One region of the Pseudovibrio sp. W74 genome, then DNA from elsewhere that is predicted to be linked to it. Evidence: riboswitches for the same ligand, from Rfam matches in the RefSeq annotation. Region 1 holds a riboswitch; each other region holds the start of a gene.
What was found. Region 1 has a riboswitch for cobalamin ahead of cobU (bifunctional adenosylcobinamide kinase/adenosylcobinamide-phosphate guanylyltransferase). Riboswitches for the same ligand answer to the same signal wherever they lie in the genome.

Region 2: linked by a shared signal. The riboswitch ahead of PsW74_RS07955 (TonB-dependent receptor) and the one ahead of cobU (bifunctional adenosylcobinamide kinase/adenosylcobinamide-phosphate guanylyltransferase) in region 1 are both predicted to bind cobalamin.
Region 3: linked by a shared signal. The riboswitch ahead of PsW74_RS06060 (ABC transporter ATP-binding protein) and the one ahead of cobU (bifunctional adenosylcobinamide kinase/adenosylcobinamide-phosphate guanylyltransferase) in region 1 are both predicted to bind cobalamin.
Region 4: linked by a shared signal. The riboswitch ahead of PsW74_RS18050 (energy-coupling factor ABC transporter permease) and the one ahead of cobU (bifunctional adenosylcobinamide kinase/adenosylcobinamide-phosphate guanylyltransferase) in region 1 are both predicted to bind cobalamin.

Annotation. Positions count from the first base shown of each region.
Region 1 is NZ_LMCJ01000006.1:27,203-34,664, reverse strand. It holds gene cls (cardiolipin synthase) at 38-1,468, opposite strand; gene PsW74_RS05060 (cysteine synthase A) at 1,565-2,602, opposite strand; gene PsW74_RS05055 (hypothetical protein) at 2,848-3,537, opposite strand; tRNA gene PsW74_RS05050 (tRNA-Asn) at 4,250-4,324, opposite strand; tRNA gene PsW74_RS05045 (tRNA-Asn) at 4,364-4,438, opposite strand; tRNA gene PsW74_RS05040 (tRNA-Asn) at 4,478-4,552, opposite strand; cobalamin riboswitch at 4,813-5,022, shown strand; gene cobU (bifunctional adenosylcobinamide kinase/adenosylcobinamide-phosphate guanylyltransferase) at 5,158-5,718, shown strand; gene cobW (cobalamin biosynthesis protein CobW) at 5,715-6,839, shown strand; gene cobN (cobaltochelatase subunit CobN) at 6,839-7,462, shown strand, end outside.
Region 2 is NZ_LMCJ01000008.1:372,181-379,642, forward strand. It holds gene PsW74_RS07935 (TetR family transcriptional regulator C-terminal domain-containing protein) at 80-709, shown strand; gene PsW74_RS07940 (ABC transporter ATP-binding protein) at 722-1,483, opposite strand; gene PsW74_RS07945 (iron ABC transporter permease) at 1,483-2,481, opposite strand; gene PsW74_RS07950 (ABC transporter substrate-binding protein) at 2,478-3,350, opposite strand; gene PsW74_RS07955 (TonB-dependent receptor) at 3,448-5,262, opposite strand; cobalamin riboswitch at 5,438-5,651, opposite strand; gene PsW74_RS07960 (DMT family transporter) at 5,828-6,721, opposite strand; gene PsW74_RS07965 (formate--tetrahydrofolate ligase) at 7,054-7,462, shown strand, end outside.
Region 3 is NZ_LMCJ01000007.1:57,874-65,335, reverse strand. It holds gene PsW74_RS06065 (RNA ligase family protein) at 167-793, shown strand; cobalamin riboswitch at 918-1,128, shown strand; gene PsW74_RS06060 (ABC transporter ATP-binding protein) at 1,472-2,254, shown strand; gene PsW74_RS06055 (ABC transporter substrate-binding protein) at 2,267-3,205, shown strand; gene PsW74_RS06050 (iron ABC transporter permease) at 3,208-4,263, shown strand; gene PsW74_RS06045 (class I SAM-dependent methyltransferase) at 4,521-5,228, shown strand; gene PsW74_RS06040 (DUF1499 domain-containing protein) at 5,404-5,871, opposite strand; gene PsW74_RS06035 (septation protein A) at 6,242-6,880, shown strand; gene PsW74_RS06030 (ActR/PrrA/RegA family redox response regulator transcription factor) at 6,968-7,462, opposite strand, start outside.
Region 4 is NZ_LMCJ01000024.1:87,032-94,493, reverse strand. It holds gene PsW74_RS18060 (glycosyl hydrolase family 18 protein) at 272-1,204, shown strand; gene ettA (energy-dependent translational throttle protein EttA) at 1,271-2,920, opposite strand; gene PsW74_RS18050 (energy-coupling factor ABC transporter permease) at 3,144-3,809, opposite strand; cobalamin riboswitch at 3,845-4,056, opposite strand; gene PsW74_RS18045 (hypothetical protein) at 4,413-5,228, opposite strand; gene PsW74_RS18040 (EAL domain-containing protein) at 5,655-7,462, shown strand, end outside.

The DNA of each region.
Region 1 (7,462 bases):
CTTTTGCAAAGGTAATCGGTAGCCAAGAAATAAGGACCTACAAAATAGGTGAGAACAGGCGGGCGGCCTGGGCGAGGACGCGGAAGGCGTAGCGGCGGTTGTTGAGTTCCAATCGGTCTGTCTGACGGGCGCCTTTGAAATCCTGCTGTAGCATCTCTTCTGTCTTCTCGATCATGTTCTGACCCGTGAACCAGAGCGTGATTTCGAAGTTGATGTTGAAGGAGCGGTTGTCAAAATTGACTGTGCCGATGCCAGCCAGCTCCTCATCGATGAGGATGACCTTTTCGTGCAGGAAGCCTTCCAGATAGCGATAGACCTTGATGCCATGGCTGGCGAGGTTATCTGCATGGGCATAGCTGGCGAGCCAGACGAGCCAGTGGTCGGCTTTTTCCGGCAGGAGGATGCGGACGTCCACGCCGCGCAAAGCGGCTGCGTAGAGGGCTGTGAGGACCTCAATGCCCGGTACAAAGTAGGGGCTGACGATCCAGATGCGTTTCTTGGCTCTTGAAATGCTCTCCACAAACGTGATGGCGCAGTCTTCCTGAATGTCTGCCGGACCTGTCGGCATGACCATGACGCTTTCCCCACCCGTTTGGGAGAAGGAGGAGGGCAGCTCCAGTTGCAGTGTCTTGCCTGTTGCAAATTGCCAGTCTTCGCTGAAGGAGAGTGTGGCTGCGAGTGCTGCCGGGCCCGTGACTTTGACATGAGTGTCGCGCCAGTGACCAAACTCTTTTGACAGCCCCAGATATTCCTCACCGATGTTGTGGCCGCCGATCCAGCAGTGTTTGCTGTCTGTGACCACGACTTTGCGGTGGTTGCGGTAGTTGAGGCGCATGGGGCCGAGCATACGCATGAGGCGGTGGCGTCTGTTGAACGCGCTGACGCGGACACCAGCGTCCTGCAGGCGCGTGAGGTACTGCGTGGAAAGAGAGCGGGAGCCGATGTCGTCGTAAAGCAGGCAAACGTGTAGGCCCGCTTTGGCGCGTTCAATCAAGGCATCTGCCAGCTCCAGTCCTGCGCTGTCTTCGCGGATGATGAAGAACTGGACAAGAACATGCCTTTCGGCGGTGCGGATGCCTTCAATGATGGAGGCAAACATAGCTGGACCATCGATGAGCAGGTCACACTGGTTGTTGGCGAGAAAAGGCACCGAGGCTACACGGGTGTGCACCGGCCACTGGCTGTTGGCTGCGCTGTCTACATACGGTGTGTGGCGATTGAGGACGTCCGCTTCAATCTGGGAGATGTCATCGCGGACCTCGATGTAATCATCCAGCCGCTTCCATGCGAAGACGAAGTAGAGCGGGACTGTTGGCATGGGGATGAAAAACAGGGAGAGCAGCCAGGCAATGCTGCCTTGCGAGGTGCGCGAATACATGATCTCGCGAATGGCGCAAATGACTGCCAAAGCATAGAAAAGAACACTGAAAATTGCGATCAGGGGAAGAAGGCTAAATGAGGATTCCAAGCGCTACAACTCCTGTAATGCGAGGACCTACTTATAGCTGTGCCAAGAGGAATGGTCAAAACCTCTTGGCGTATTGTGCAGTGCTTTCCGTTAAGGTCAGGCAGATTCAAATGGAATGGCGATTTCGGACTTGCGTTCCATCCATTCTGGCACTGGCAGGCCTTTTTCGCGCAGGAAGGTCGGGTTGAACATCTTGCCCTGATAACGGGTGCCGTAGTCGCACAGTATGGTCACGATGGTGTGGCCGGGGCCGAGTTCTTTTGCGAGGCGGATTGCGCCAGCGACGTTGATGCCGGAAGAACCGCCAAGGCAGAGGCCTTCGTGTTCCAGAAGTTCGAAGTTGATCAGCAGGCCTTCTTCATCAGAAATGCGGTAAGGGATGTCGATCGGTGCATCTTCCAGATTGGCGGTGATACGGCCCTGACCGATGCCCTCCGAGATGGAGGAGCCTTCGGACTTCAGTTCGCCGTGGGCGTAGTAGTTGTAAAGCGCTGCACCGTGTGGGTCTGCAAGGCCGATCTTGATGTTCGGGTTCTTTTCCTTCAGGCCGATGCCGGTGCCGGCAAGCGTGCCGCCGGTGCCGACCGCACAGATAAAGCCGTCCACTTTGCCGTCGGTCTGCTGCCAGATTTCCTGAGCAGTGGTTTCAATGTGGCCCTGACGGTTGGCGGTGTTATCAAACTGGTTGGCCCAGATGGCGCTTTGCGGGTGGGTTCTGTTCAGCTCTTCTGCGACCCGCTGCGAGACTTTGATGTAGTTGTTCGGGTTCTTATAGGGGACAGCGGGAACTTCGATCAGCTCAGCGCCAGCGATGCGCAGCATGTCTTTCTTTTCCTGAGACTGGGTCTGCGGAATGACGATGACAGAGCGGTAGCCCAGAGCGTTGCCGACCAGTGCGAGGCCGATGCCGGTGTTGCCAGCCGTGCCTTCCACGATGATGCCGCCCGGCTTGAGCGTGCCGCGTTTGACTGCGTCATTGATGATGAAGAGCGCGGCGCGGTCCTTGACGGACTGGCCCGGGTTCATGAACTCGGCTTTGCCGAGAATCTCACAGCCGGTTCGCTCGGAGGGGCCTTTGAGGCGAATAAGTGGAGTGTTGCCGATGGCTTCGATGGCAGAGGCGCGCGTATCCATAGTTTCTCTCAAATAATTCGTATGACCAAAAATCAGAATGCGGGTGTTTACCCCTTTTGAGACCACGCTACTGCGCTGACCTCACGAGAACAAGAAATGGGCTGCCAAAGGGTGCGTCAGACTAGGATATTATTCTCTTGGCGATTGCGCATGAGAACAAAATTGCTCACGGGGTGCGTGGCTTTCGAATGAGTGCGCTAAATGCGATTTGAGAGAGTATCGATTTGCGCGCAGTCCAGCCTTCGTCAGGATCTGCTTTCCAGCCAGGTGATGGCATCCTTGGTGGCTTTCCAGAGGATCTCGCCGTTCTCACCCGCGCGCAGCATGAAGGAGTTATGGACTTCCTTTGGGACGGGCTGCACTTCCAGCAGGTTCACCTGCGTATCCAATGCCGGAGCAAAAGCTTCCTTGCGGGTGATGATAAAGCGCTCATCAGTTGGCACGCGGGACTGGTCTTTCTTCAGGCTGGCAGACTGCAGTGCTTTGTTGTGAGTGGCAGGCTGCATCACGGTGACGGCGATGGCTCTGCCATCTGGAAGCAAATGCGTCTCGTTTTGTTGGACCTCAGAATTGTAGATGACTTCGCCGTGGGTATCGATCAGCTCGACCCACAGGGTCTTGCGGCCCTCAATTTCCACCTCACCAACCCAGATGGACAAATCGCTCTCTAATGGATCGGCGTAGGGTGTTTTGGAGGGCGGAGCAACGGTGACGGCCAGATAGTCCTCTGGCATGGCGTAGGTGTTGCCATTATCGGATTTTTCGATGAGCTGAGGGCCGGATGTTGTGGCAGGCGAGGAGGCAGGTGGCGTTTCTGCGTGCGAAGGCGCAGCCAAAGCGAGTGGCGCAGCGATGCAGGCGGCAAGAAACCCTGATCTTGTGAGATGCAACTTGAAGGTTTGCGGCAGACCGCAGGATGGCAACAGACTACTCATTTATGGCTCCCTGACTTTTACGCAGCAACTTTCCCAGAGGGGGCGCCTTATTATGTGCACTTCACTAGTCATCACTTAGTAGTGATTATGATAATATGCACTAGATATATTAGAGGTATACGCATTTACTTAGAGTATCTATGCCATAATAATTGTATATAAATTATGTTTCGCGTATTTATACTTTCAGGTTATTTAAATGCTATTATGTAAAATTTTCATTGTGTTGATTTGCTATATGATTTGGATAGAACTGTGATGTAGATCGCAGTTTGTACATATGGCAAAAAAATCTAGTATTTTTCCGCATGAGCTAAGCTTTTGAAAGAACAGCGCTTCATTTCGGCCAATTTTTTGTGGGTGCCAAGGGCTGTCGGGCGGTATTTGAGCTCGTTGCTGATATGCACAGCTCTCCAGACTTATGAACTCCCTAAAAATTGAAGGAGCCAGAGCTGGGTCAGTGGGTGGCCATATGCAGGATCAGGGTGAGTTTTAGCGCAAAATGGAACGCCTCCGCTTTTGTGCGGAAGAGAGTTCTACCCAAATGGACTTTATGTCTTCGGCCAGCGGCACTTGATAGTGCTGCGCCTTCGCTTCGCGTGAACATGGTTTTCTACCCATCATTTTTCTTGTTTTCTGGATAGACGCACACGCACGTGTTTTGTGAAGAGAAGAGCTGTTTAAGAGGAAGGGGAGGATAAAGAGAAAAGTATGGCTCCCCGGGCCGGATTCGAACCAGCGACCAAGCGGTTAACAGCCGCTTGCTCTACCACTGAGCTACCGGGGATCATACTATGTTGCCATTGGCTTTGATCGATAAAAGAAGTGGCTCCCCGGGCCGGATTCGAACCAGCGACCAAGCGGTTAACAGCCGCTTGCTCTACCACTGAGCTACCGGGGATCACGATGATCTTGCCGTATGGCTGCAAACGAAAAAGGATGGCTCCCCGGGCCGGATTCGAACCAGCGACCAAGCGGTTAACAGCCGCTTGCTCTACCACTGAGCTACCGGGGATCATGACACCCTTGCGAGTTTGCCTCGCCGTTTGCGTGAGGAGGCTTTTACAGAGGCATGTTGTGTTTGCCAAGTCGTTTTTTGCGTATTTTTCGATTTGTGGACAGTTTCTCTATTTTTTTATTGAGATATCCAAGGGGGTTAGCCAGAAATCTCCAAAAACCGCGGATTTTGCGGGTTTGATTTTCCGGTGATGTTGGAATCCTCACAAAGACAATTGACAGGAGAGCTGATTGCGCCCCACACTTAAGGCCAGAACTCCAGTTTCTTTTTGTTCCGGCTCAGGCTTTGGAATGACAAGATTAAACGGGAATGCGGTTCCATATATTATGGAGACAAGCCGCAGCTGCCCCCGCAACTGTGAGCGGTGAGACCTTAGCGAAAATCCCACTGGCCTTTTAAGGGCTGGGAAGGGGCTATGGTCGGTTGAGCCGCAAGCCAGGAGACCGGCTGGAGATATGATTTGACATAGGACTGCTGTCGGGTGGACGGCGAGAGGTGCTCATGACGCATATTTTCCTGTCTCCGTGCGAGACAGTTGCTGTACTTTCATATTCTTTGATTGAAGCCCCGGCTTCTTTGCGCTTACTGACCAGCTAACCCAGATGGCTGAACAGAGAGGCGACCTTCGTGTTCGCCATTGCTTGGTTACGGGTGGAGCTCGTTCCGGGAAAAGCGCATATGCGGAAAAGCTGGTTATAAGCAGCGGGCGACGCCCGACTTATATCGCGACAGGCCAGGCCTTTGACGGTGAAATGGAGGAGCGTATCGCGCATCATAAGATGCAGCGGGGCGACCTTTGGGACACTGTTGAGGAGCCGCTGGAGCTTGTGCGCGTGCTGGAAACGCATGCCAGCAACGATCGTGCGATCCTCGTTGATTGCCTGACACTTTGGCTTTCCAACCTTATGCACGGGTCGCGGGACTGGACCGTGGAGCTTGAACGGCTTGAGGCGGTTCTTAGCTCTTTGCCGTGCCCTGTCGTGTTTGTTGGCAATGAAGTGGGCATGGGCATTGTGCCTGAAAACGCCATGGCCCGCGCCTTTCGAGATGAAGCTGGCCGCCTGAACCAGCGTATCGCCGACCTCTGCCATTTTGTGATGTTTGTGGCTGCTGGGCAGCCTTTGCAGCTGAAGCCTGCTGTTTTACCGGAGATTTCCCTATGACTGTTTCTTTTGCTGCACCTTCTAAAAAAATCCCTGCTGTCATTATCACTGGTTTTCTGGGTGCCGGAAAAACCACGCTGGTACGCAACCTGCTGATGAAGGCACAGAACAAGCGCATTGCGCTGATCGTCAATGAATTCGGCGAGATGGGTTTTGATGGCTCACTGGTGAATGGCTGTGCTGACCCGGACTGTTCTGCTGATGAAGTGGTGGAGCTGGCCAACGGCTGCATTTGCTGCACGGTAGCTGATGATTTTCTGCCGACCATGGAGATGCTTCTGGAGCGCGAGCAGGTGCCGGATGTGGTTGTGATTGAAACCTCTGGCCTTGCCTTGCCACAGCCGTTGGTGCGTGCGTTCAACTGGCCTTCTGTCAAGCCACGTGTGACCGTTGACAGTGTGGTGACCGTGGTAGACGCACCGGCTGTTGCCGCTGGCAAAGTAGCCTGCGATGAAGAGGCTGTTGCTGCGCAGCGGGCGGCGGATGATGCGCTGGACCATGAAAGCCCGGTGGAAGAGCTGTTTGCGGATCAGCTGACCTGTGCTGACCTTGTTGTGCTTTCCAAAGCGGACCTTTTGAGCGAGGCAGAGCTGGCGGCGGTGAAGCAGACGATCCGTGGCCGTGTTCGCGATGGGGTTGAGATTGTTTCTGCCTCTCATGGCGAGCTGGCGCTGGATGTTTTGCTTGGGCGGGATGCTGGTGCAGAAGATGATATGGACTTGCGCCTTTCTCACCATGAAGCGCAGCATGCTCAGGACCAGGACCAGGACCAGGACCAGGACCAGGACCACGACCACGACCACGACCACCATCATCACGATCATTCTCATGATGATTTTGAGAGTTTTGTACTGCCAACCCGCCGGTTCGTCTCAATTGATGAGGTGAAGGCTCAGGTGGGAGCGGCCATGAAGGTTTCTGGTGTGTTGCGCATTAAGGGCAGTGTGGTGGTTGAGGGCAAAACCGCGCCGGTGCTAGTGCAGGCGGTTGGGCCGCGTGTGGAGGCCTGGTTTGCGGCTGGCAGTGAAAGCCACTCCAAACTTGTTGTGATCGGCCTTGCGGGGCTGGACAAGCACAGTGTGCAGGCTGCGCTGAGTGAATTTGAGTTGGTTCAGGCCTGATGCACGTACTTGTCGGGCAATCACGCCGATTGGATGATGGAGAAGAGGCCGTCGACCTTGAGCAGGCGCCTGCGGATGTTGTGTTTTTAAGCGCAGCAGACACAGAGCTTGCCGGGCTTGCGGCGGCGCATGCCCAGCATGAGGGCTACTCTCTTCGTCTTGCCAGTTTTCTGGCGCTGTCGCATCCGTACTCTGTTGATCTTTATGTTGAGCAGACCATTCAGGACTCCAAGCTTGTTGTGGTGCGCCTTTTGGGCGGTGTTGAATACTGGCGTTACGGCGTTGAGCGGCTGGAAGCAGCTGCCCGCGCTGACGGGGTGAAGCTGGTTCTGCTGCCCGGTGATGACAAGTGGGACGAAGAGCTGGCGATGCGCTCCACCGTGCCTTTGTCAGTTGCGCAGATGTTGTGGCGCTATCTGATTGAGGGCGGGGCGGAGAACTTTTCTAACGCTTTGCTATATGCCGCGCAGATTACTGAGTTGCCTGTTGAGACACCATCGGAGCCAATGGCGTTGCCGCGGGCCGGGCTGGTGCTGCAAGGGCATTCGCTTCCTTCCTTAGATGATGTGCGGGCGAGCTGGAAAGACCCAAGCCGTCCGGTCGCGGCCATTGTGTTTTATCGG
Region 2 (7,462 bases), on a different contig from region 1:
GTGTTTTCGTAGGTGCTAACCTACTCATATACCGAGCGGGTATTTTTAGGTTCGGTGCTTAAGCAATTTGGAAAAGAGTATGGCTAAGGCTTCTGAAGCAAAAGGCAAAACACGAATTCAGATAGAAAAGACTGAGAAGATCCTCGCAGCTGCGCTGGATGTGTTCTCAACCTATGGATTTCGTGGATCTACGATCGATCAGGTCGCTCAGCAAGCTGGCTTGTCCAAACCAAACCTTTTTTATTATTACGACAGCAAAGATGCCATTCATGCAGAGCTGATTGAACGGTTGCTGTACATCTGGCTTGATCCGCTACATCAGCTCAATCCTGAAGGTGAACCCATTGAAGAGATTTGCGCGTATGTACGCCGCAAACTGGAGATGGCGCGGGACTACCCGCGGGAAAGCCGCTTGTTCGCCAACGAGATCTTGCAGGGTGCTCCGCGCATCAAATCTCTGATTGCTGGCCCCTTGAAGTCACTGGTGGATGAGAAGACAGTCGTTGTTCAAGGCTGGATGAATGAGGGCAAGATCGCCGAGACAGATCCGTACCACCTGCTGTTTTCAATCTGGTCCACGACCCAGCATTACGCTGACTTTGACAGTCAGGTGGAGACGTTGCTTCCGGCAGATAAGTCCAAGGACCGCTTCAAAGAGGCTGCGGCATACCTTGATCGCATGTTCCGTAAGAGCCTTGCACCCGAATAATCGAAGGTCTTCTTACAAACGTGTTGTGGGGGTGATCACAGGCCCCTGCTCTGTTTGCAGAATATGGGCTTTGACACGATAAACATCCTGCACGCGTTCTTCGGTCAACACGTCTTTTGGCGTACCATACGCGACCAGCTTTCCTTCTTTTAACATCGCGAGCCGCGTGCAAAGGCGCGCTGCGTATGTCCAGTCATGCAGGCTGACAAGCATGGATGTACCTTGTTGTTGCAGCTTTTGAAAAATCTCCTGCAGCTCCAACTGGTGTTCCGGATCAAGTCCTGCCGTTGGCTCATCCGCAATGATCAGTGGTGTTTTTTGCATCAAGGCCCTGCCAAGCAGAGCACGCGCTTTCTCTCCACCAGACACCTGTAGGATTGAAGCTTTTCTGATTGCGTCCAGCCCCAAACTTGCAATCGTCTCTTCCAGTTCCGCCTTGTGTTTGAGCGTCCGCACGGAGCCACCAATAGCTTCACAACCCAAAGCCAAAATGCGTTCTACAGACAAATCCCACGCCACGTCACGCTCCTGCGCCATGTAAGCAACATGCTTGGAGAGTTGCTTGGCAGAGATGCTTTTGAGGAGCTGGTTGTCGTAGCTGATCTCTCCATAAGACGGGATTAATCCGACCATGGCTTTCATCAGTGTGGATTTGCCTGAGCCATTGGGGCCGATCAACCCGACGATCTCACCTTTACCAATCTCCAGATTGATTGAGGACAGGATGTTTTTGGGACCGTAGTTGACGGAAAGGTCTTTGAGTTGAAGCAGCATCAGATCAAAGCCCTGCGTTGTTTGATGATCAGCCAAAGGAAGAACGGCGCACCGACAATTGCCGTCAGCACTCCGAGCTTAAGGTTTGATTGTGGGCCGAACAGTTTCACTGTGATGTCTGCAAGCGTGAGCAGGCAAGCCCCTGCAATGGCACTTGGCAGCAGTAGGCGCTGAGGTTCTCCGCCCACCATTTTACGCAGCAGATGAGGGACGATGAGGCCGATGAAACCGATTGTTCCAGTCACAGCTGTCACAGCACCAACACTGGCCGCTGTTCCCACAATGGCGCAAAAACGCAGATGGGGCAGAGACACGCCCATGGTATGAGCAGTTTCCTCACCCAGAGACAACGCATTGAGGCCTTTGCCTGTGATGAGCAAGAGGCTCCAGCCGATCACGATGAACGGCGCAATGATGTAAAGATGTTGCATAGACCGGTCATTTAACGAGCCAAGCATCCAGAACACGATTTCCATAGCTGCAAACGGGTTAGGCGACAGATTGAGTGCCAATGACGTGAGCGCAGTCGCGATACTTGAGATCGCAACGCCTGCAAGGATCAGTGTCAGCGTCTGCCCTCGCCCGCCCGCCAGCATGGGCAACAAAACTGCTGCAATCGCTGCGCCGAGCAGTGCAAACGCTGGCAGTGCGAAGGGCATAGTGATTGTCAGCCCAGTGTAAATAGCAATGACTGCGCCCAGACTTGCGGAGGAGCTGACGCCGATCAAACCAGGTTCCGCCAAGGGATTGCGCAGGAGGCCCTGCAATACAGCACCGGACAGGCCTAGCGTTGCGCCGGTGATCAAGCCCAGAAGGGCGCGCGGCACGCGGATTTCCCAAAAGACGATAGAAACGGGCGTTTTTTCTGCGGCGAATGCTGCTTTAATCAGCTGCATGAATGTCAAATCAGCAGCGCCGATCATGAGCGAGGTCACAAACAGAATAGCTGCGATCAGGCACAGAACCGTGATCAACGGAGCATCCGGATGCTTGGTCATTCGGCTTGCGCTCCTAGTTTGGTGGCTTGTTTGGCTAGTTTACCAATAGCTTGCGTCACAAACGGCAGGCCACAAATGGTGTACTTGTCTTCGACCATGACACGACCACTGTTGCCGAGCGTGCGCTTCAAGGCTGGGTGAGCGAGGAGTTCAAAAGCCAATGCAGGTTTATCTGAGAACTGAGTGCCCTCAACAAGCAGCTGCGGGGCTTCAAGGATCAGCAGTTCCAAGGGCAGCTTGCTCGTGCCCTTCAAACCCAGATTATTGGCAATGTTCTGCAGGCCAGCGGTGGTGATCAGCTCATTAACGAGACTGCCATCTCCCGCCGTGTATCCATTGGCGTAGTAGACCCCTGCCCGCGCTCGTTCAGCTGGCTGAGCATCGATTAGCTGCCGGATTTCAAAGGTGAACTGCTGTGCGAGTGCCTCAGCTTGTTGTTCACGTCCCAATATCTTACCGAGACGCCGTAGCTCTTTGGCGATGTCTGAGATGGTACGAACGGGCGGCACCTGAACCACCGTGATTCCGAGACCGCGCAGCATCTGGACTGTGGTTTGGTTTGTGTATGTCCCCGCGATCACCAGATCCGGGTTCATCAGATAGATTTCTTCTGCCCCACCGAAGTTGACCGGATAGGCCTTTGCCTCTTCACTCATGACGGAGAGCGTTGGGTCAGACGCTAGTTTGGAGACTGATACAAGTTGCTCTTTGCCTGCCAGCAGCATGGAAAACTGGTCGGTGCACAGGTTCATGGAGACAACTCGCCGGGGTGCCTCCGCCTCGCTCTGGTCCGCGCGTACAACAGCAGGACTGATTGCCAGAGCCATCAGAAACGCCATTTGCATGATCTTTTTGATCTTATTTCGCATTTCGACCTTTTGAGAGGCATACAGACATGGGAAGACAGCCCGAGCAGAGCCATCCCCTGCAAGATGCCGCTCAGCTTTCACCGAGCGGCATACTTAATCAGAAACTGGCAGTAAGACCAGCGTAAACGGAAAGACCCGGTGTCTGATAGTCTTTGATCCGCTCATAATCCTGATCCAGCAAGTTTTCACCACGGACATGGAACGTCAGATTCTCGGTGTACTGATAAGCAGCTTTTGCATTGACCAGAACGAAGTCGTCGAGCTCACCGTCATCTTCGATTCCGGAGACGTAACTGGTATTGAGATTGAGGGTCAGCACATCAACAGGCTTGTAAGTCGCGCCTACATTCACGTCATGCAGAGGGACACGCACCAAGCGTTTTTTGTCTGGTCCAACAGCCCATGTGTAAGTGTAGGCAGCATTGAAGCTCAGATTGTCGAGAACATCCCAGTTAGCAGACAGCTCCGCACCTTGGCTTCGGGACATGCCGTTGATCTGTACGTACTGATTTACTCTATATTTGATAAGGTCTTCAGTAAGTATGTGGAAATAAGTAGCGCCAAACCGGAGTTTTCCGTCGAAGAACTCCTGATCGACGCCAGCATCAAAGCTCACGCTTGTCTCTGGCTTCAGATCTGGATTAGGGCCCCATTTGCCAAAAAGCTCATTCAAGGCAGGCGCACGGAAGCCATTGCCAATGCTTGAGCGGAAACGAGTCCCCTCGATAATCTGGTAGGACGTTGTAGCGCGACCAGACCAGTATGTTCCGAAACGAGAATGATGATCCAGACGTGATGAAAGAGAAAGGCTTAGCTCATCTGATGGGTCGACCATAGCTTCAACAAAACCCCCAAAGATCCGACTACTTCCGTATTCTGCGTAGTCCTCATGCATCCAATCACCACCAAAGTTCAGCGTGATTTCGTCTGTTACATCGAAGGTATTGAGGACATCAAACTTGTAGCGATCGCCTTTGTAAGTCCCTGGATTGTCACCGTAATACTTGCGCGTTGTATCGACTAACTGGAATGAGGCGTCAGTTGTCATCCTATCATCTAACCACGCAAAATTAGCACCTAGCTTGCCTATATACTGGCGGTAGTCCTGTTCATTACGTGCATCAGGGTTATTATATCCATCAAACTCGCTGTGACCATCCGTACCGCGAGCAACAAAATATAGGTTCAGAGCCTCTGTGACATCGACTGAACCTTTTGCAGAAAAGGTCAGGTTCTCATAACCATCTTCATCTGCTGTGTCACTTTTTGGGGTTTGCGCGCTAAACCCATCAGTATGGTAGCGCTGCACATTTACTGCGATATCTGCTGTTTCAGTCGCCGCCTGAAATCCATAGGCAGCATTGACGGTTCCGTAGCTGCCGCCCTCGATGGCCGAATTATGCTTCACGGTGCCCGGCGCAGCGCGTTTGGTGATGATATTGATAACACCCCCCACCGCTTGGCCACCATATAATGCACTGTGCGAGCCTTTTAAGATTTCAATACGCTCAACATCATCAAGTAGGACATGCTCAAGGCGAGCTTCAACTTGCGTACCAGACGGGTCAGCAATATCGACACCATCCAGCAAAATCTTCGTGTAATAACCACTCATTCCACGAATGCGCAAAGCACTTGTTTTACCCGCTCCGCCGTTTTGCGAGAACGAGATACCCGGCAACTTTGTCAGGTATTCAGAGACAAACATAGCGCCGTCGTTCTTTAGGTCTTCTTCGGTGACAACGTGGGTAGTGGAGCCGACTTTGCCAGCTTCGGTTTCCGTTCTGTTGGCGATGACGATGATTTCGTCAAGCTCGGTCTCGTTTGCGGAGGAGATTAGAGTTGAGCTGAGGAGAGCTGAGAGAGCTACGCCGGATTTGAGGGTAGCTGCGATCCAAGATGTGTTACGCACGAGTTTGGTCCATCATTCACAGCATCCATGACGGATGCCATGCTGTTGATTGCATTGTGCGTCTTTGAAGAAACTTGGTTCTAACCTTTTGAAGTAAAGTCAGATTCATTACCGCTCAGACGCACTGTGAATGTCACCTGAACGGAATACCGCCCCATAGCACGCCCCGTGCCGTGGGTGAGTGACTGCATCTGGCAGGTCTCCTGGCTTGCGCGTCCTTACTGTTGCTCCGCCTTCCCAACACTGCTTTAAACAGCTGCGTCAGTGGCATGTGTGAGCAACAACTCTACGCTTACAGTTGCGGGGGCAGCCACGGCTTTTCCAATTGGACCGTGTTCCCTTTTCATTTTTATCTAATCGACAAAAATACCAAATGCCCGGCTATTGATCAGATTTCATGGGCTTTCGTCAACTGGCTGAATAGCGAACTTGATAAAATTCGACCAATTGCCTGCAAAACTCACAGAAATTGCTGATGCGGCCACGCTACCAGATCTTGCGATGCGGCCACTTAAGGTCGCACCTGCTTGTGGTGCTTAGGCGGCATCATTGCCTTATCATCTGTTTAGCTCATGAAAATCAAAGCACAGCCGAGAATGACGAGGAGTGCACCAATCCATGCCCCAATGGCAGGAAACTCTTTGGTTTGCCACCACAGAACAGGCAGCATCATCGCTGGGGTGGTTGCAGACAGGGTAGAAACAATGCCAACCTCTCCGCCACTCAGCGCATAGAGGATCAACGTCATGCCGATACCCATGCCAAGCATGCCGGACAAAGAGGCCAGTGCGACAATCTCTTTGTTGATTGGGTTCGCCAGTCTGAATGGACGGCCCGGCAGGTAAAAGAGCACCAGCAAACCAAAGGCTGCAATGGTGCAGCGCATAAGCGAGATGGCGACGGGATCTGCTCCACTTTCCATAACGGGACGAATGATGATTGACCCGACTGATTGGGAAAGTGCGGCCAACGTGCCAAAGAGGACACCAATGGCAACAGGTCCCTTAATCGCCTCCCATTTATGAAGCTGGTCTTTGCGCTTTCCAAACGCAATGGCGAGGATAACGCCTACCAGAACGAATGAGATACCAACAAGTGCCTGAAATGACAGTTCCTCTGACAGAAATAGCCAACCGAGAAGCGCTGACATGGGTGCGTTCATGGAAAACAGGATGGCTGTGCGGCGCGGCCCCATACGATTGAGCGTGAGGAACAACAAAGTGTCCCCCATGAAGATGCCGACAAAGCCAGAGAGAAAGATGAGAGAAGCGTGGCTTGAATCAACCGTATTCCATGTGCCTGTTGCAATGACATAGATACCCAGAAACACCACAACAAACCACATACGCACACAGTTGAAGCCAATGGCTCCAAGGTGTGCTGCAGGCTTTGCTGAAATGAGACCACCAATAGCCCAGGTGGCAGCGGCACCGAGCGCGGCAACTTCAAATAAAAACATGGGGTGACCTAACCGACGAAACTACGGCACGGCGCAGTTTGTTTATAAAAGCCAACCAGCTCTACTGCTCTTGGATTTGCCGCGCAAGCGCAGTCTGGTGAATTTTAGAACAGACCAACAGCTATTCAGGTAATAATATTTCACATCTCAGCAAAAACACAGATGAGCACCGTTAACTAAGTTAGTTTCAAGTGCCCTACCTCAATCTTGAACTTTGCAGGTGCATTCGGTAGAGATTCTACGTAGAGATTACATTGCTGTTCCTGCCTGATTTGCGTTTTTGACGCTCTCTCCGGCTCATTTGATTACACGTTCTAATCTGGAGATTTTCCATGAAAGATATTGAAATTGCCCGTGCAGCAGACATGAAACCCATTGCGCGCATCGCTCAAAATCTGAAGATCCCGGAGGACGCTCTTGAACCTTATGGCCGATTTAAAGCCAAGGTTAATCTGGATGAGATGCCAGAACTGAACAGCAATCCATATGGTAAACTCATACTTGTGACAGCTGTTTCCCCAACACCAGCGGGAGAAGGCAAGACCACAACAACTGTGGGCCTGGGCGACGCGCTCAATCGCATCGGGCTGAAAACAACCATCTGCTTGCGTGAACCCTCGTTAGGCCCTTGCTTTGGCATGAAGGGTGGAGCTGCGGGTGGCGGTTACGCGCAGGTGGTGCCTATGGAGGATATCAACCTCCATTTCACAGGTGATCTGCATGCAATCACTGCTGCACATA
Region 3 (7,462 bases), on a different contig from region 1:
GATCTGCGCTGCGCTTGTCCGGGAAGACGGAGGGTGGTTGTGGTTGCTCGTTAAAGCTTGTAATCACCACCCGATAAGAAGAAGGGGCGGTGTCCTGGCTCAATGAGCATAGGAATTATAATCGGAGTTCCCTTATTCGCTTTGAAGATAAGGAGCTGCGGGATCGATGAAGAAGTATGGCCGCACCTATCACTTACCCAGCTCTCCCGGTGTAATGAGCGATGACAAGATCCTGCGGGATTTGGCGGCTCTGGAAAGCGCGGCAGAAGTCGTCTTTACCGAGAAGATGGACGGCGAGAACACGACTATCCTGCAGAGTGGATGCCATGCGCGTAGCCCTGACAGTGGGTATCATCCATCACGTGATTGGATGAAAGCTTTTGCGGCAGGTATTTCGCCGTGTCTTGCTGAGGATGAGCGGATCGTCGGTGAGTATCTGTTTGCCCGTCATTCCGTCGCTTATGACAGGTTGCCTACTTACTTTCTAGGTTTTGCATGGATTGTTGGCGGCATCACACAGAGTTGGGATGCGACGCTGGACCGTTTCTCAGAGCTGGGCATTGCTCCTGTTCCGGTGTTGCACAGGGGCGTTTTCACTCAAGCAAGCGTTGACAGAGTGCTGAACGGGCTCAACCTGAGCAAGCAGGAGGGCTTTGTCGTGCGAACCAGTGAGGCATTCCAAGAGCCTGACATGACGACACATATGGCCAAGTATGTGCGGGCAGATCACGTACAGAGTGACACCCACTGGATGCATAGTGAGATTATCAAGAACGGGTTGCGAAAGAGCTAGGAGCAAATGAGCTCGTGGCTCTAAGTCCCGCATCTAGTGCGGGGTGACTTTGGTGTGGTGATAGCTGCTATCAACAGCACCTCAGGTCTATTCTCGAAAGCGCTTGCAATTGAGGTCTGCAAAATTCAGTATGCGGGCCTATGGTTTCTGAGGTGCGAAAGGCCTCGGGATTAAAAGGGAACACGGTGAAGTGTAGCCAACAGGCGCTAATTCCGTGACTGCCCCCGCAACTGTAAGCGGCGAGCGACGCCAAGCATGCCACTGGAGAAATCCGGGAAGGCTGGCTGAACACAGACCCGCGAGTCAGGAGACCTGCCATTATGTTTCACTTCAACCCGGGCGGGGCGTCCCGGAGGAGGCCATAATGGTTGCATTGGCGCAAGCCTCTCACATATCCGGTTTCTGTTTGCCCCTGCCGTTGCGCGGAGGGCGTTATGTTACCTGTTTCCTCAAGACTTAAACTTTATCCCGGATCGTTTTGCGAACCGCTGATAGTCGACGCGCGCGTGCGCTTGACTTTTGCCTCAGGATTCGACAATCAATGTAACGTTATAACGTTACATTTATGATGTGTAGCGTTTCACTCAGGTGGGTTGGTACAATGCTGGATCCTGTTTCTCATCATTTAGGCACCTTCGGCTGGTTGATTGGGGCTGAGCTGCGCAAGGGTGCTTTGGCATGAGCGCGGCTTTTGTTTCTGTTCGCGATGTTTCGTGGGCACCTGATCGTAAGAGTTCGTTGGTTTTGCAGCCATTGAGTTTTGAGCTGGCTGCGGGCCAAGTGCTTGGCGTGGTTGGCGCGAACGGAGCTGGCAAGTCTACGTTGTTGCGGCTGCTCTATCGGTTCAACAAGCCGATGAGCGGGCAGATTTGCGTTGGTGGTGATGACATCTGGTCCCTCTCCGCCAAAGTGACGGCGCAGCGGGTGGCGGCGGTGTTGCAAGAGCAGCCAACGGACTTTGCGCTGAAGGTGCGTGAGATCGTGGAGCTGGGGCGCACACCGTATCGCAGCGGTCTGGCGGCATCTGGCGAGCGCGACCGGCAGGTGGTGGACCGTGCTATCCGCGCTTTGCAGCTGGACGGGTTGGCCGGGCGGTTGTTTGGCACGCTTTCTGGCGGGGAACGACAGCGGGTGATGGTGGCGCGGGCGTTAGCGCAAGAGCCAGAGCTGCTCATTCTGGATGAGCCGACCAACCATCTCGACATTCGCCATCAGCTGGAAATTCTGAAGCTCATTGAAGAGCTGGATCTGACGATCATCACCAGTTTGCATGACCTGAACATGGCGGCGCAGGTGTGTGACCAGATCCTGTTGCTGGACCACGGGCAGATGCTTGGCTTTGGGGCGCCGGAGCAAATCCTCTCCCCCGCTTTGGTTTCCAAGGCTTTTCAGGTGCGTACGACACGCGATCAGCTGATGGACCGACAACACTCTCTTCTGACATTCGATCTTCATTCTTAAGGGTATTTTTTCATGAAAAAACTTGGTTTGGCGCTGGCTGTGGCGCTGCTTTCCTCTTCTGCTGCGCTGGCAGAGGTTTCCGTCAAGAGCTGTAACCGCACCGTCACATTTGATGGTGTTCCGCAACGGGCCATTTCCAACGACTCCAATCTCACCGAGATGATGCTGGCGTTGGAATTGCAGGACAACATGGCGGGTTACACTGGCATTTCTGGCTGGAAAACGCTGGATGCTGAATTGACAGACCAGGTGGCTGTATTGCCGGAGCTTGCTCCCAAATACCCAAGCAAAGAAGTGTTGATTGGGGCTGATGCAGACTTTTTTTTTGCCGGATGGAATTACGGCATGAAGGTTGGCGGCCCAGTTACGCCGGAAACTTTGGCACCGTTCGGGATCAAGGTTTATGAGCTGACCGAGAGCTGCATCCATATTGGCGAGAAGCCAAAGGTTTCCATGGATGACATGTACAATGATCTTTTGAACCTTGGCCGCATCTTTGATGTTGAAGAGCGGGCGGAAGCGTTGGTGCAGGCTTATCGCGAAGACCTTGCGCAGTTCAAAGCTGGCTTGAAGGCTGCTGACACACCTCTGCGTGTGTTTGTTTATGACGGAGGTGAAGATTCTCCGTTCACTGCTGGTCGTTATGGGATGCCAACCGCGCTGATTGAGGCTGCTGGCGGCACCAACGTGACGGATACATTGGATAAGAGCTGGGTGCGCGTGAACTGGGAGGCTGTGGTTGAGACCAACCCGGAAGTGATCGTGATTATCAACTACGGCGAAGTGACTGCTGCACAGAAGCGTGAGTTCATGCTCAACAACCCCGCCTTTGCGGATATGGATGCGGTGAAGAATGACCGGTTCGTGACGCTGGAATATGCTGAAGCAACTCCGGGCCCACGGAACATCAAGGCGATCAAGAAACTCGCAACCGCATTCTGGGGTAACTAACAATGAGCGAAGGAACCGGCGTTGTTGTAGCCTCCAAAGAGGGCTCTTCTCATCATTTGCTGCAGATTTGCTGCGTGGGATTGGCTGCGCTGGTTCTTTCTGTTTGCCTTGCGGTCTCCGTTGGGGCGGTTTCCATTTCCATGGAGACTGTATGGGGTGTTCTTGCCAACAAACTGGTGCCGGGGACGATTGAGCCGAGCTGGTCGCTGGGGCGGGAGAGCATTCTCTGGGAAATCCGCCTGCCCCGTGCGCTGCTGGCGATTATGGTGGGGGCCGGGCTTTCCATCGTGGGAGCTTGCCTTCAATCCGTCACCCGCAACCCGCTGGCGGACCCGCACCTAATCGGCATTTCAGCTGGTGGTGCGTTTGGTGCTGTGCTGGCTCTGCTGCATACGGGGTTGTTTTTGGGGATGCTCACCGTGCCATTGCTGGCGTTTTTGGGTGCTCTTGGGGCGACACTTATTGTGATTGGGGTGGCGAAGTTTACGAGTGCGACCAGTGCAGATCGGCTGGTGCTGACCGGTGTGGCGGTGAGCTTTGTGCTGATGGCAGGCGCGAACATTCTCATCTTCCTGGCAGACCCGCGGGCAACGCACAGTGTGGTTTACTGGATGTTGGGTGGGTTAGGTCTGGCGCAGTGGGGACACCTTATCTATCCGTTGGTGGTGCTGGTCCTTTGCGGGGTCTGGCTGTGGCTGCGGGCCGGGCACTTCAACGCCATGACCATTGGCGATGAGACAGCGACCACGCTTGGCATCTCCGTTGGTGCATTCCGGCTGGAGACCTTTGTCATTGGGGCTCTGATTACCGGTGTTATGGTCGCGTTCTCGGGTATGATCGGGTTTGTTGGGCTTATGGTGCCTCATATTGTGCGGTTGTTTGTGGGCGGTGATTATCGGCGCCTGATCCCGGTCTCAGCATTGTTCGGGGCAATCTTTTTGCTGCTCGCGGATGTGGCGGCGCGGACACTGATGAAGCCGGAGGACACGCCGATTGGCATTATCACCGGGCTTGTTGGCGGGGTCTTCTTTATCTGGTTATTGAGAGAAAAGCGGTAGGTCTGCCGCTTTTCAAGCACTCCGGCATCTCGTAGTTGCTGTGATATGAGCTTGAGCTTGCCGTCACCACGACACAGTTTTTTCGCGTTAGACTCATACAAGGCCCATCTGGCAGCATGGCAGAAACACGGATTTTGAAAGGTATTTACTTTTATTCCGGTTGGTTTCGGCTGCTTTTAATTATGGTTTTGTCGCATATTCCTAGGCGTTGATCAGAGGTCTTGTTCGGGAACATGTGTTTGATGCGGAGTACGTGAATGACATCTCGGTTGTATAGCGATTTTGCCGAGCAGTATGATGAGGCCATTCAGGAGAACATCTACAACGCTCTTTTAGAGCGCCCCACCCTGCTTGGCATGCTGCCACCGCTGCAAGGGCTGAAGGTGCTGGATCTTGGGTGCGGCCCCGGCGTGTATGCGCAGTTTCTCTATGATCACGGAGCTGATGTAACCTGCATTGATGAATCCGAGCAGATGCTGAAGCTGGTGAAAGAGAAGCTGGACGACAACGTAAAGTGCTACACCTCTGACCTGTCTAATGGGTTGCCGGAGAAACTGGAAGGCACGTTTGATATCGTGATCTGTCCGTTGATGATCCATTACGTCGAGGACCTGAACAAGCTTTTCAGAGACATCGGGAACGTGTTGAAGCCGGGTGGTTACTTCGTGTTCTCAACCCATCATCCGCTGGTGGATGCACAGTGCTCTCCAAGCGGTAGTTATCTGCGTCAGGAACATGTGACGGAGGAATGGAACACCATTGGTATGCCGGTGAAGGTGAGTTTTTATCGCCGCCCACTCTCCATGCTGTTTGGGTGGCTCTCAGCTGCCGGAATGTGTGTTGTGGACCTGCGCGAAGGGATGCCAGCTGCCGAGATGAAGGAAAAATCTCCAATCCACTATGAGAAGCTGCAGAAGAACCCGAGCTTCATCTTTTTCAAATGCCAGAGCCACTGCAGCAAGTAGGCTGCCTCCTGGCCCGCTTCAGACTCACTGGCTACTTACAGTTTTGTGAGTCTCAATGTTTCTGCGGTTTATCTCCCGCAGAGTCAGTGCGCTGTATGAAGTCGGGTAGATTCATGAGTCATTTCAAGGGGATATTGACTCTGCGAAACTCACAGGTGTGTTAGTTGCCTCTGAGTCAATTCTCAACATCGGTGAATGTGGAATAAATGCTTCTGAAACGCTCGTAGCGAGCCTTGTTGGCGCCCATATCGCTGTAGCCAACGCGGGATTGAGAGCGGTAGTGCACGACGCCTGCTTCTTCATCGATCCAGAGCTCCACATCGTCGTTGTAACCCATGCTTGAGCTTGTGAAGACGGCGTGGAGGTATGATCCTTCCACCTTGCTGATCTTGTTCTTGCCCATCTCCTGCAAGGTGTTGGTGAGAGCTGCCTGTGTGATCTCAAAGGAGGAGAGCATGGGCAAAGGCTCCACACGGCGGGCTGTGTCTTCTGTTTGAGAAGAGACGGCATTGGGGGAGTTGGGCAGAGCCGCAAACTGACCATCTTGCACGCCAACATAATCCGGCACTCTGGAGTTTTGCCAAATAAGTTTTGCAGTGACGCCAACCACAAGCGCGACCAGAAGAATTGCAATAACAGCCATTTTAGAAAGACCTTTGAATATCATCGTTCCCGAATTTCCCACTTGCACAAAGCATAACTCATTCAGAGGTTGCGGGCGAAATGAATTTCTAGTGTTTGAGAGTGCGACACAATCTGTTGGCATCTCTTACAGGTTTGCGTGAGGGGTAGGAGTGAGGTCTGAAATTTAACTTCCACTCCAAACCAAGTAGTTCACGCTTCTTCACTGCAAGATGAACGCATAATTAAGGCTGTAGCCCCTCAAAACGGCTATATTGGTGCCATAAAACTTGACGATTTTGCAATTTCGCTCTTAATTGCCCTTTTAATAGCAAAATTGCTGCTTAAATCTCTCAGGTCGGGAGAAAAGCAACAAAAGGAAGCCTTTGCAGATGAATTCAGAACGCTCTACGCAGACAACTGAGCGCCAAGACGTTTCGCCACTTTTGAAACTGGCCCTTGAGCTCGGTCCATTGGGCGTTTTCTTCATCGCCAACTCCAGAGGCGCACAGCTTGCCGAGATGTTTCCTGCATTGGGTGCTCTTGGTCAGCCGATCTTTATTGCAACTGCTGCCTTTATGGTGGCAATCACCATCTCCCTCACCGTGTCCTATATCCTCACCCGTCATCTGCCCGTGATGCCGGTGGTGTCTGGTGTTGTAGTGCTCGTGTTTGGCGCACTGACGCTGTATTTGCAGGATGATCTGTTCATCAAACTCAAGCCGACCATTGTGAACACCCTGTTCGGTTCGATTTTGCTGGGTGGGCTGTTTTTCGGTAAATCTCTGCTGGGCTATGTGTTTGACAGCGCCTTTAAGCTGGATGCGGAAGGCTGGCGCAAGCTGACTATGCGCTGGGGTGTGTTCTTCTTTGTGCTGGCGCTGATCAATGAGTTTGTCTGGCGCAACTTCTCAACGGACTTCTGGGTGGACTTTAAGGTCTTTGGTTTCATGCCAATCACCATGGTCTTCACCATGATGCAGCTTCCGTTGATCCAGAAGCACAGCTTAGAGAGCGAAGAGAAGAGCTAAAGCTCTCTCACTTTCCCGAGTACAGACAAAATTAAAGCGCGGTTTGAGCCGCGCTTTTGTGTTTTTGTAGCAATGAATGCCGCTGGATTAGCGCGGTGCGCGCTTTGCCAGGATACGCTGGAGCGTTCTGCGGTGCATGTTCAGGCGTCGGGCTGTCTCTGAAACGTTGCGGTCACACAGTTCGTAAACACGCTGGATATGCTCCCAACGAACCCGATCAGCAGACATTGGATTGTCTGGTGGTGGGGCTTTATCGTTTGGACGGCGGGTCAGCGCTGCCAGAATATCATCGGCATCAGCAGGCTTTGCGAGATAGTCAATGGCACCAAGCTTTACCGCTGTTACAGCAGTTGCGATGTTGCCATAGCCGGTCAGGATGATTGCACGCGCGTCCGGCTTTTTCATGCGGATGGCTTCAACCACGTCCAGACCGCTGCCATCTTCGAGGCGCATGTCTACGACAGCATAATCAGGTGCCTGTGCTGCAACTTTACTCAGCGCTTCTCTTACGCCGTCAGCGGTTTCCGTGTGAAACCCTCGTTTCTGCATCGCACGTTCCAAGCGCTGCTGGAAAGCACGATC
Region 4 (7,462 bases), on a different contig from region 1:
TAACATTCACGCGCATGCGTCACATCAGCATATCTACGTATGAAGCATGAATAGTACATATGCATTAGATGCGTAAACGAAAGACAAATACCCAGTGTTTGTGAACTCCGCTCACTGAATTAGCAGCAATTCGATTGAACTATCGGGAAGCACATTAATAAACTCTTTAGTCTGTCTTCACGCTTTCTCCTTGAGCCCAAACAGCAGCTCACGAAGCCCAGCTATGCCCGTCCTGTTTGCGTAACCTTGCGCATTAAAAGGAAAAGCAAGAATGACTAAAAAGCAGCTTGTCATCTATACAGACAACTCCTACGCAACGCTCCCGGCTCTTGCAGAAACAGAATGTACTATTGGCATTCAGGCATTTATCAGCGGAGCCACTTTTACAAATGGCAAATGCGATCTAACAGCCGACTGGCCTATGGGGCAAGCTATAAAAGCTTCTCCAAACGGTAGCACGCCCGTAAAAGAGGCTCAGCAAAAAGACCTCAAAGTCCTTGCCGCACTTGGCGGAGCTGACTTTGTCACTGCAGTTTGGCAAGAATGTAACGACAATCTTGATAGCTTTGTCGCGGCACTTGCTGATTTTGTGAAAACCAACGGTTTTGACGGAATTGATATCGACTGGGAAGACTCTGCGGCAATTGTAAGCGATGACCATTATAATGCAGTGAACTTTCTGGTTTCTCTTTCCCAGAAGCTCAAGGCAGCCTTACCATCTGATCAGAGCATCATCACACACGCTCCCCAACCACCATATCTGGACCCCACTTGGTACGGCGGCCCATACTTGAAGGTAATGGAACAGGCACACGACGTCATCGATTACTTGAACATTCAGTATTACAACAACAGTCCATGGGTCGGCGACACCCCAGCTGATGAAACCCGGTTGGTTGCAGGTACAACAGGCAACCCACCTCAATCCACCAGCATCGTTGGCCTTCAAAAAGCAGGCATCCCTGCGGAAAAGCTACTGGTGGGCAAACCGACAGCGAAGGGTAACGCCGGTCCGAGCGCGAACAATGGCTATATCCCCGCAGAAGATTTAGTTGAATATGTCATCGATCCTCTGAACAAGGCAGAACAAGAGTTTGGAGGCGCAATGGGTTGGCAGTTTGCAAAATCACCCGAAAGCCCTGATCTTGCAACAGAATGGATCTCAACTGTTGCAGATGCACTGGATCTGAAAGACAAAAAGTAAAACAATAATAATAAACGACGGAGCATCACTGCTCCGCCGTCCTCAAAATCAATAAGCAAGCTAGACTTAGCGAGTAAGTGGCTTGTACTTGATGCGGCTTGGGTCTGCAGCGTGTGCACCCAGGCGGCGAACCTTGTCTTTTTCGTAGTCTTCAAAGTTACCTTCAAACCACTCAACGTGGCTATCACCTTCAAAGGCCAGCATGTGCGTTGCAAGACGGTCAAGGAACATACGATCGTGCGAGATAACCACGGCACAACCAGCATAGTTCTCAAGCGCATCTTCCAGAGCTGCAAGTGTTTCGGTGTCAAGATCGTTGGTCGGCTCATCGAGCAGAAGAACGTTTGCGCCTGACTTCAAAACCTTGGCAAGATGCACGCGGTTACGCTGACCACCGGAAAGGTCGCCAACTTTCGCCTGCTGTCCAGCACCCTTGAAGTTGAAGGAGGAGCAGTAAGCGCGTGAGTTGATCTCTTTCTTATCGAGATAGATCACTTCAGCACCTTCGGAAATCTCTTCCCAAACGGTCTTGCTGTCATCCAGTTTATCACGGGACTGATCCACATAACCAAGGTGCACACGGTCACTCACAACCACTTCACCGCTGTCTGGTTTTTCCTGACCGGACAACATCTTGAAGAGTGTTGACTTACCAGCACCGTTTGGACCGATGATACCAACAATACCACCACGTGGCAGTTTGAAGGTCAGATCATCAATCAACAAACGATCGCCAAAGCCTTTGGAAACCCCTTGAACGTCGATAACATTGTTACCCAGACGCTCACCAACAGGGATCAGGATCTGCTCAATAGAAGGCATACGCTCTTCTTGAGCAGTCAACAGCGCATCATAAGCATTGATACGGGCTTTTGACTTGGTCTGACGGCCCTTCGGCGTCATGCCCATCCATTCCTGCTCACGCTTGATAGCGCGGGAACGAGCCATGTTCTCACGGCCTTCCTGCTCCATACGCTTGGTTTTCTGACCAAGGTAAGTGGAGTAGTTGCCTTCATAAGGAATGCCCTGACCGCGGTCGAGCTCCAGAATCCAGCCAGTCACGTTGTCAAGGAAGTAGCGATCGTGGGTAATGATCAGCACTGAACCCTTGAACTCACGCAGATGGCGTTCCAACCAGTGCACGGTCTCAGCGTCAAGGTGGTTGGTTGGTTCGTCAAGCAGCATCAGGTCAGGCTCAGACAAGAGCAGCTGACACAACGCGATACGGCGACGCTCACCACCAGAAAGGTTATTTACAGGAGAGTCGGATGGAGGGCAGCGAAGCGCTTCCATTGCCATCTCAACCTGGCTTTCCAGATTCCACAGATCCTGCGCATCAATGATGTCCTGCAGCTGAGCGCCTTCATCGGCTGTCTCATCTGAGTAGTTCATCATCAGTTCGTTATAACGATCCAGAAGAGCCTGCTTGTGCGCAACACCTTCCATCACGTTTTCAAGGACGGTCTTGTCCTCATTCAGCTTTGGTTCCTGCGGCAGGTAGCCAACTTTGGCACCTTCTGCAGCCCATGCTTCACCGGTGTACTCTTTATCAAGACCAGCCATGATCTTCAAAAGAGTAGACTTACCTGCACCGTTTGGACCAAGGATACCGATTTTCGCATCCGGGTAGAAAGACAGGTGAATATTGTCGAGTACTTTTTTTGCACCGTAGGCCTTGGAGACCCCGTGCATGTGATAGATGAACTGGCGCGCCATGGACTGCCTGCATCTCCTGATCTGTGTAAACAATGAAATCTCTGGAGAGCACTCATAGTGGAAGCAGCGCCAAGGGGCAATCCATAACACTTCAGCGATGATCAAATCCGTCGCTTTTTCTCCTCAAACGGAGAATTTCACGACAACACCTGGTCACTTCCACGCAAGAAAAAGGGCAGCAGGTTTACTCTGCCGCCCCAATAACAAACAAGCTCGTAAAAATTTACGCCAGCTTCAGCTGCGGAACCACTGTCAGGTTCCGAACAATCGCATTGTCTTCAACGGCCTTGAGCCCCTTCACTGCAATGAAGGTGACCAATGGTTCACACGCAACAATTACCAGATAAGACAGGGCAAACTGCGCCCATGCCGTAAACGGCGTGGCAACTTCCCCAATCATCAACCAGAAGCCAACCATGCCGGTCACGCCAGCATAATACATCGCATCTAACTTCAGAATCTGCGCAAAGCTCACACGCTTGGTCAGTTCCTTCGAAAACAGCTCACGGCCACTCAGGTAATGAACAGCAATCAGCGGCAACATCAAAGACAAGCTGTTGACGCCAAGGTGGTACATGTCCTGCGGATCAAAGGCGAGCGCCTGAAACAGCAAGCCAATGGCAAACCCAAGCAGAACAGGGGTAAACCCGAGCGTCAGATACATCGCCATCGCACCAACGAAGTGAAGTTCCGATGCTCCAACAGACATATGGAAGCTCTGCATGAAAATGGAGAAGAAAACCGCAGCCAATAGCGTTTTCAGCGGTGTGAACGGCTCTTTCAGGAATTCTGAAATCTGCTCTTTGCAGCCCCAGACAATAACGCCAACGGCACCTGCATTGGCAGCAATAACCTTGGCGGCGGAAACGTAACCCGGTTCAATATGCATTTAATATGCTCCTCTTCGCACCCTCCGTGCGGTCATGAGTTTATGTCGTGTCGGGCAGGTTTCCTGGCTTATGGCTTTTGCGTCCTCCGCCTTCCCAGAGATCATCTCCAGTGGCTTTTATGAAGAACGCACCACGTAACAGTTGCGGGGGCAGCTGCGGTTCAGGCCCATCTTTGGTCATCCCTACCGCATTCCCTTTTCATCCAAGAAGCTTGGCTTCTACAGAACCCAACAGCGGGAATATCCTAAATTACAAGAGAAGACACAACTAGAAATAAGAGGCAGTTGGGATAAGCAACAATCAGAGGGATGCAACGGCCCTTGTAACCCGCCAGAGCTGCAGGCAAAAAAAGAGGCGTGTACCCGTTGGTACACGCCTTTAAGAAAGTTGACACTCCCCCATCCGAGTGCCAGCCGAAGCTGTATTTAGAAATATCAGAGTGCCCCACCTCTTCATTGATCTTCATCAAAATAAATAAAATTACCTCAGAAACATCGGATATTATTCAACATTACAAAAGCACTCAGATTTTCAATCGATTAAAACTAGAATAGATCAAATATATCTCGTGCAGCTTGCAACGAAAGTCTCAGTATTTTCTATTAGTTCTTGCTATAAGTTCTCTCCGAAGGTGCCTGCCACGAATATTTCCTTAGCCAATGCTCCTCAGGAGAAACCACAAAGCTCCAGGAGTTCTGCTGCTCTCCAGAATCATCGGGAGTTGAATCCGGTGTCTGAGTGGAAGCATTTTGGCTGGCAGAAATTTGGATTTTAAGCACCCCCTCACCTTTTCCAGCAAGCTTCAGCAAGCCAAGATCACTGTGAGATCGTCCAAGAAAAATCTGGGGTGCTGTTCCTATCCTCTCCCAGATAGTTCGGGCAAGGTCGGTAGAAGACATCGGCGCTGCGTGGGGAGTAACCTCGATAACCCGAAATCTCGGAAGTCCGTAATTCAACTCCGCCATTGTGCGGTCTACTTCATGGTCTCCAAAGCTTAAAACCCAAATCTGAAAGTGATGCTCTTTTAAAAAGCCCACCAGCTCTTTCAGAGGCTGAAAAGCGAACTCTCTATACGTTGCACCAACAGCCTTTGGCCCGCGTAATGACAGATGAGCACGTACACTCTCAGAATAAACAGCAAAGCTTCCAAAACTGTCGCCAGCTTCAGGTGGCGTCACTTCATTGTCCGCGCCAGCCAGAGCGTCGCTCCATAAAGCCCCATCGCCAACCAAAACAGCAACACGGTCATCGAGTTTCACATATTCAGGGCTCCCAGCCCGAGCCATACGCTCAATGCTTTCTACGATACCATGGCGCGCTGTGGTTGAGCTCCAACTCGGCAAGATGTTATCTCGCTCACCACCAGTTGGCTGCAAAACCGAAACCGCTGAGTATAAAAACAAGCTGGACCACTGCATCGTTCAAGACCACCTGAAAGTTGTTTCAGCAAGATGGTGAACTACAATGCACATCAATTGCCCATAAAAAATGAACTAAATGCTGTCGTGAAAAGAGAAGAGAATCATAATTGACAGCCCGTCCCTCTTTCCTCTCAACTTGAAGATAAATACGAGTATTCACGTATATAAAGAATTTCACTAAACGAAACATTTACTTACAATTTTCATAAATTTGCTTTGGAAGTGTCAGATAAACGTCATATGCACCGCACTTTTCGATACTTTTTAGAATTAAACCCGGTTCATCCCTAGAATTCTTAATAAATGTGCAATAATTTCAAACAATTATGCCGAGGAATTTCCTGGGGTACCCAAATGCATTTTCGAGCCCTCTTACTTCCTGTATTGCTCCTTTTCGTTTTAATTGGTTTATCGATACACTTCATGTCAGCGTCATCGTATGCGTCGATTTTCGATCCTGCGACAGGTGGCCTGCACAATCAGCTCAATCAAGCTGAACTGCTCACTCAGCAGCAGAACCTATGGACCATATTGTCTGTTGGATTGTTCGCGCTTGGTGTTCTTGGAATACTAATTGTCTATTCCAGCTTGTTTGTTCAGGAGCGTATGCGGGCGACCCGTTTTTTCAACCGTGCCCTTCTCCTCATCGCCATCAGTTCAGCAGCATGCCTGCTCATCGACACAACGCTGAACTTGCCTGATGTAACGGCACAATTGATCCTCTGGCAGTCTCAAGTGGAGTTCAGACCACAGGGGGACATCCACGCTGCTGCAATCCACGCAGCAATGGCAGCGATGATCGCAGTTCTGGCTTATCTGCCTCTATCGCATCAGCTGACACTGCGTGCGACGATCATTCTCGCACTCTCAATCGGCGGGGTCATCTACCCTGCCTACCTGAAGGGTGTCCAAGGGTTATTGCTTCATCCGATTAGCCAAAACACCGTGCTGTCAGTTGGTTTCGAGCAGATTGGCGGCGGTACCGTAGTCACATTGCTCGCAACCTTCGTAGCCTTTTCCGGCATGTTAGTGACCGGACTAAGAAACTCACCAGCGTTACCTGAGTACATTCTGCACAACACACAAAACTACAATGTGCTGCAGATCAAAGCAGGCGCGGCGCTGATGGCCGTTGGCGGCATTGGCTTTTCTGTCGGTAACACAAGCATTTACTCAGGAGAGCTGGGCAGCGCAATCTTCAACGTCCTTGTCGCAACTGGCGTCTCGGTACTATTGGGAGTCGCCCTCGGCTTCTTCGCACCGCGCAAGGTCATGTACCCAACCATTTTGCTGAGCATGATCGGCGGCTTGTCCTCCGTTCTCGGAAATGCCCAGCATCTGACGGTTGCAGGCGTCGCACTTATTGCTCTGACGGCCTCAGCTGCTTCTATAGCAGTCGCCCGCATTATCTATGCAAGGTCAAAGACCCACAAAGTCATCATTTACTACACCAGCCTTGGCATTGGCTCTCTCATTGGCCTTTTCGGCTTCACAACCGCACTACCAGCAGACCATGCGCTGGCTGGGTTCAGTCTGGATAACCTTATACTTCAGGCAGTTGGAGCTTTACTGACCATCCTTTGGGCCTTCTTGTCAGGTCTAATCCTGTTTACGGCCTTCAAATTTGCAAAGCAGTTCCGCAAAGCCGACGAAATTGATCTGAATGAAACGCCGATTGTCAGCACCATCAGCCAGATGGAGAATCTGATCGGTAAGTTGGTTTGGCATGACGCCAAGCTGGATGAGCGCTTGCCGGTACGGGACAGTGACTCACAAGAACGCCTCGCTTCGCTCTTCAACACGTTCCTCGACAAGCTTCAGAGCGACGAGAAACGGCGGAAAATCAGCGAAACATCAAACAGTAAGCAGCAGGAAGAACTCAGCAAACTCGCCACATTTGCAGAAGGTGCATTCGAAGGCCTGGCCATCTCGACAGACGGTATTATCGTGGAATGTAACCACGTGCTCTACGAGCTGCTGGACTATCAGGCAGGTGAGATGCGCGGGACCAGTTTGCTGTCTCATGTCGCGCCAGACTTCCGCGAAAAAGCGCGTGAGAGCATTCTGGCCAATGAGCCAACCCCGAACGAAGTCATGCTTTTAAGCAAGTCTGGAGAGCGTATTCCGATTGAAGTTCGTGGTCGCTTGATGGAAGTGGCAGACGAGAACCTTCGTGTCTCAGCTGTACGTGATATGCGTAAGCAGAAAGAAGACGAAGCGCGCATTCTCCA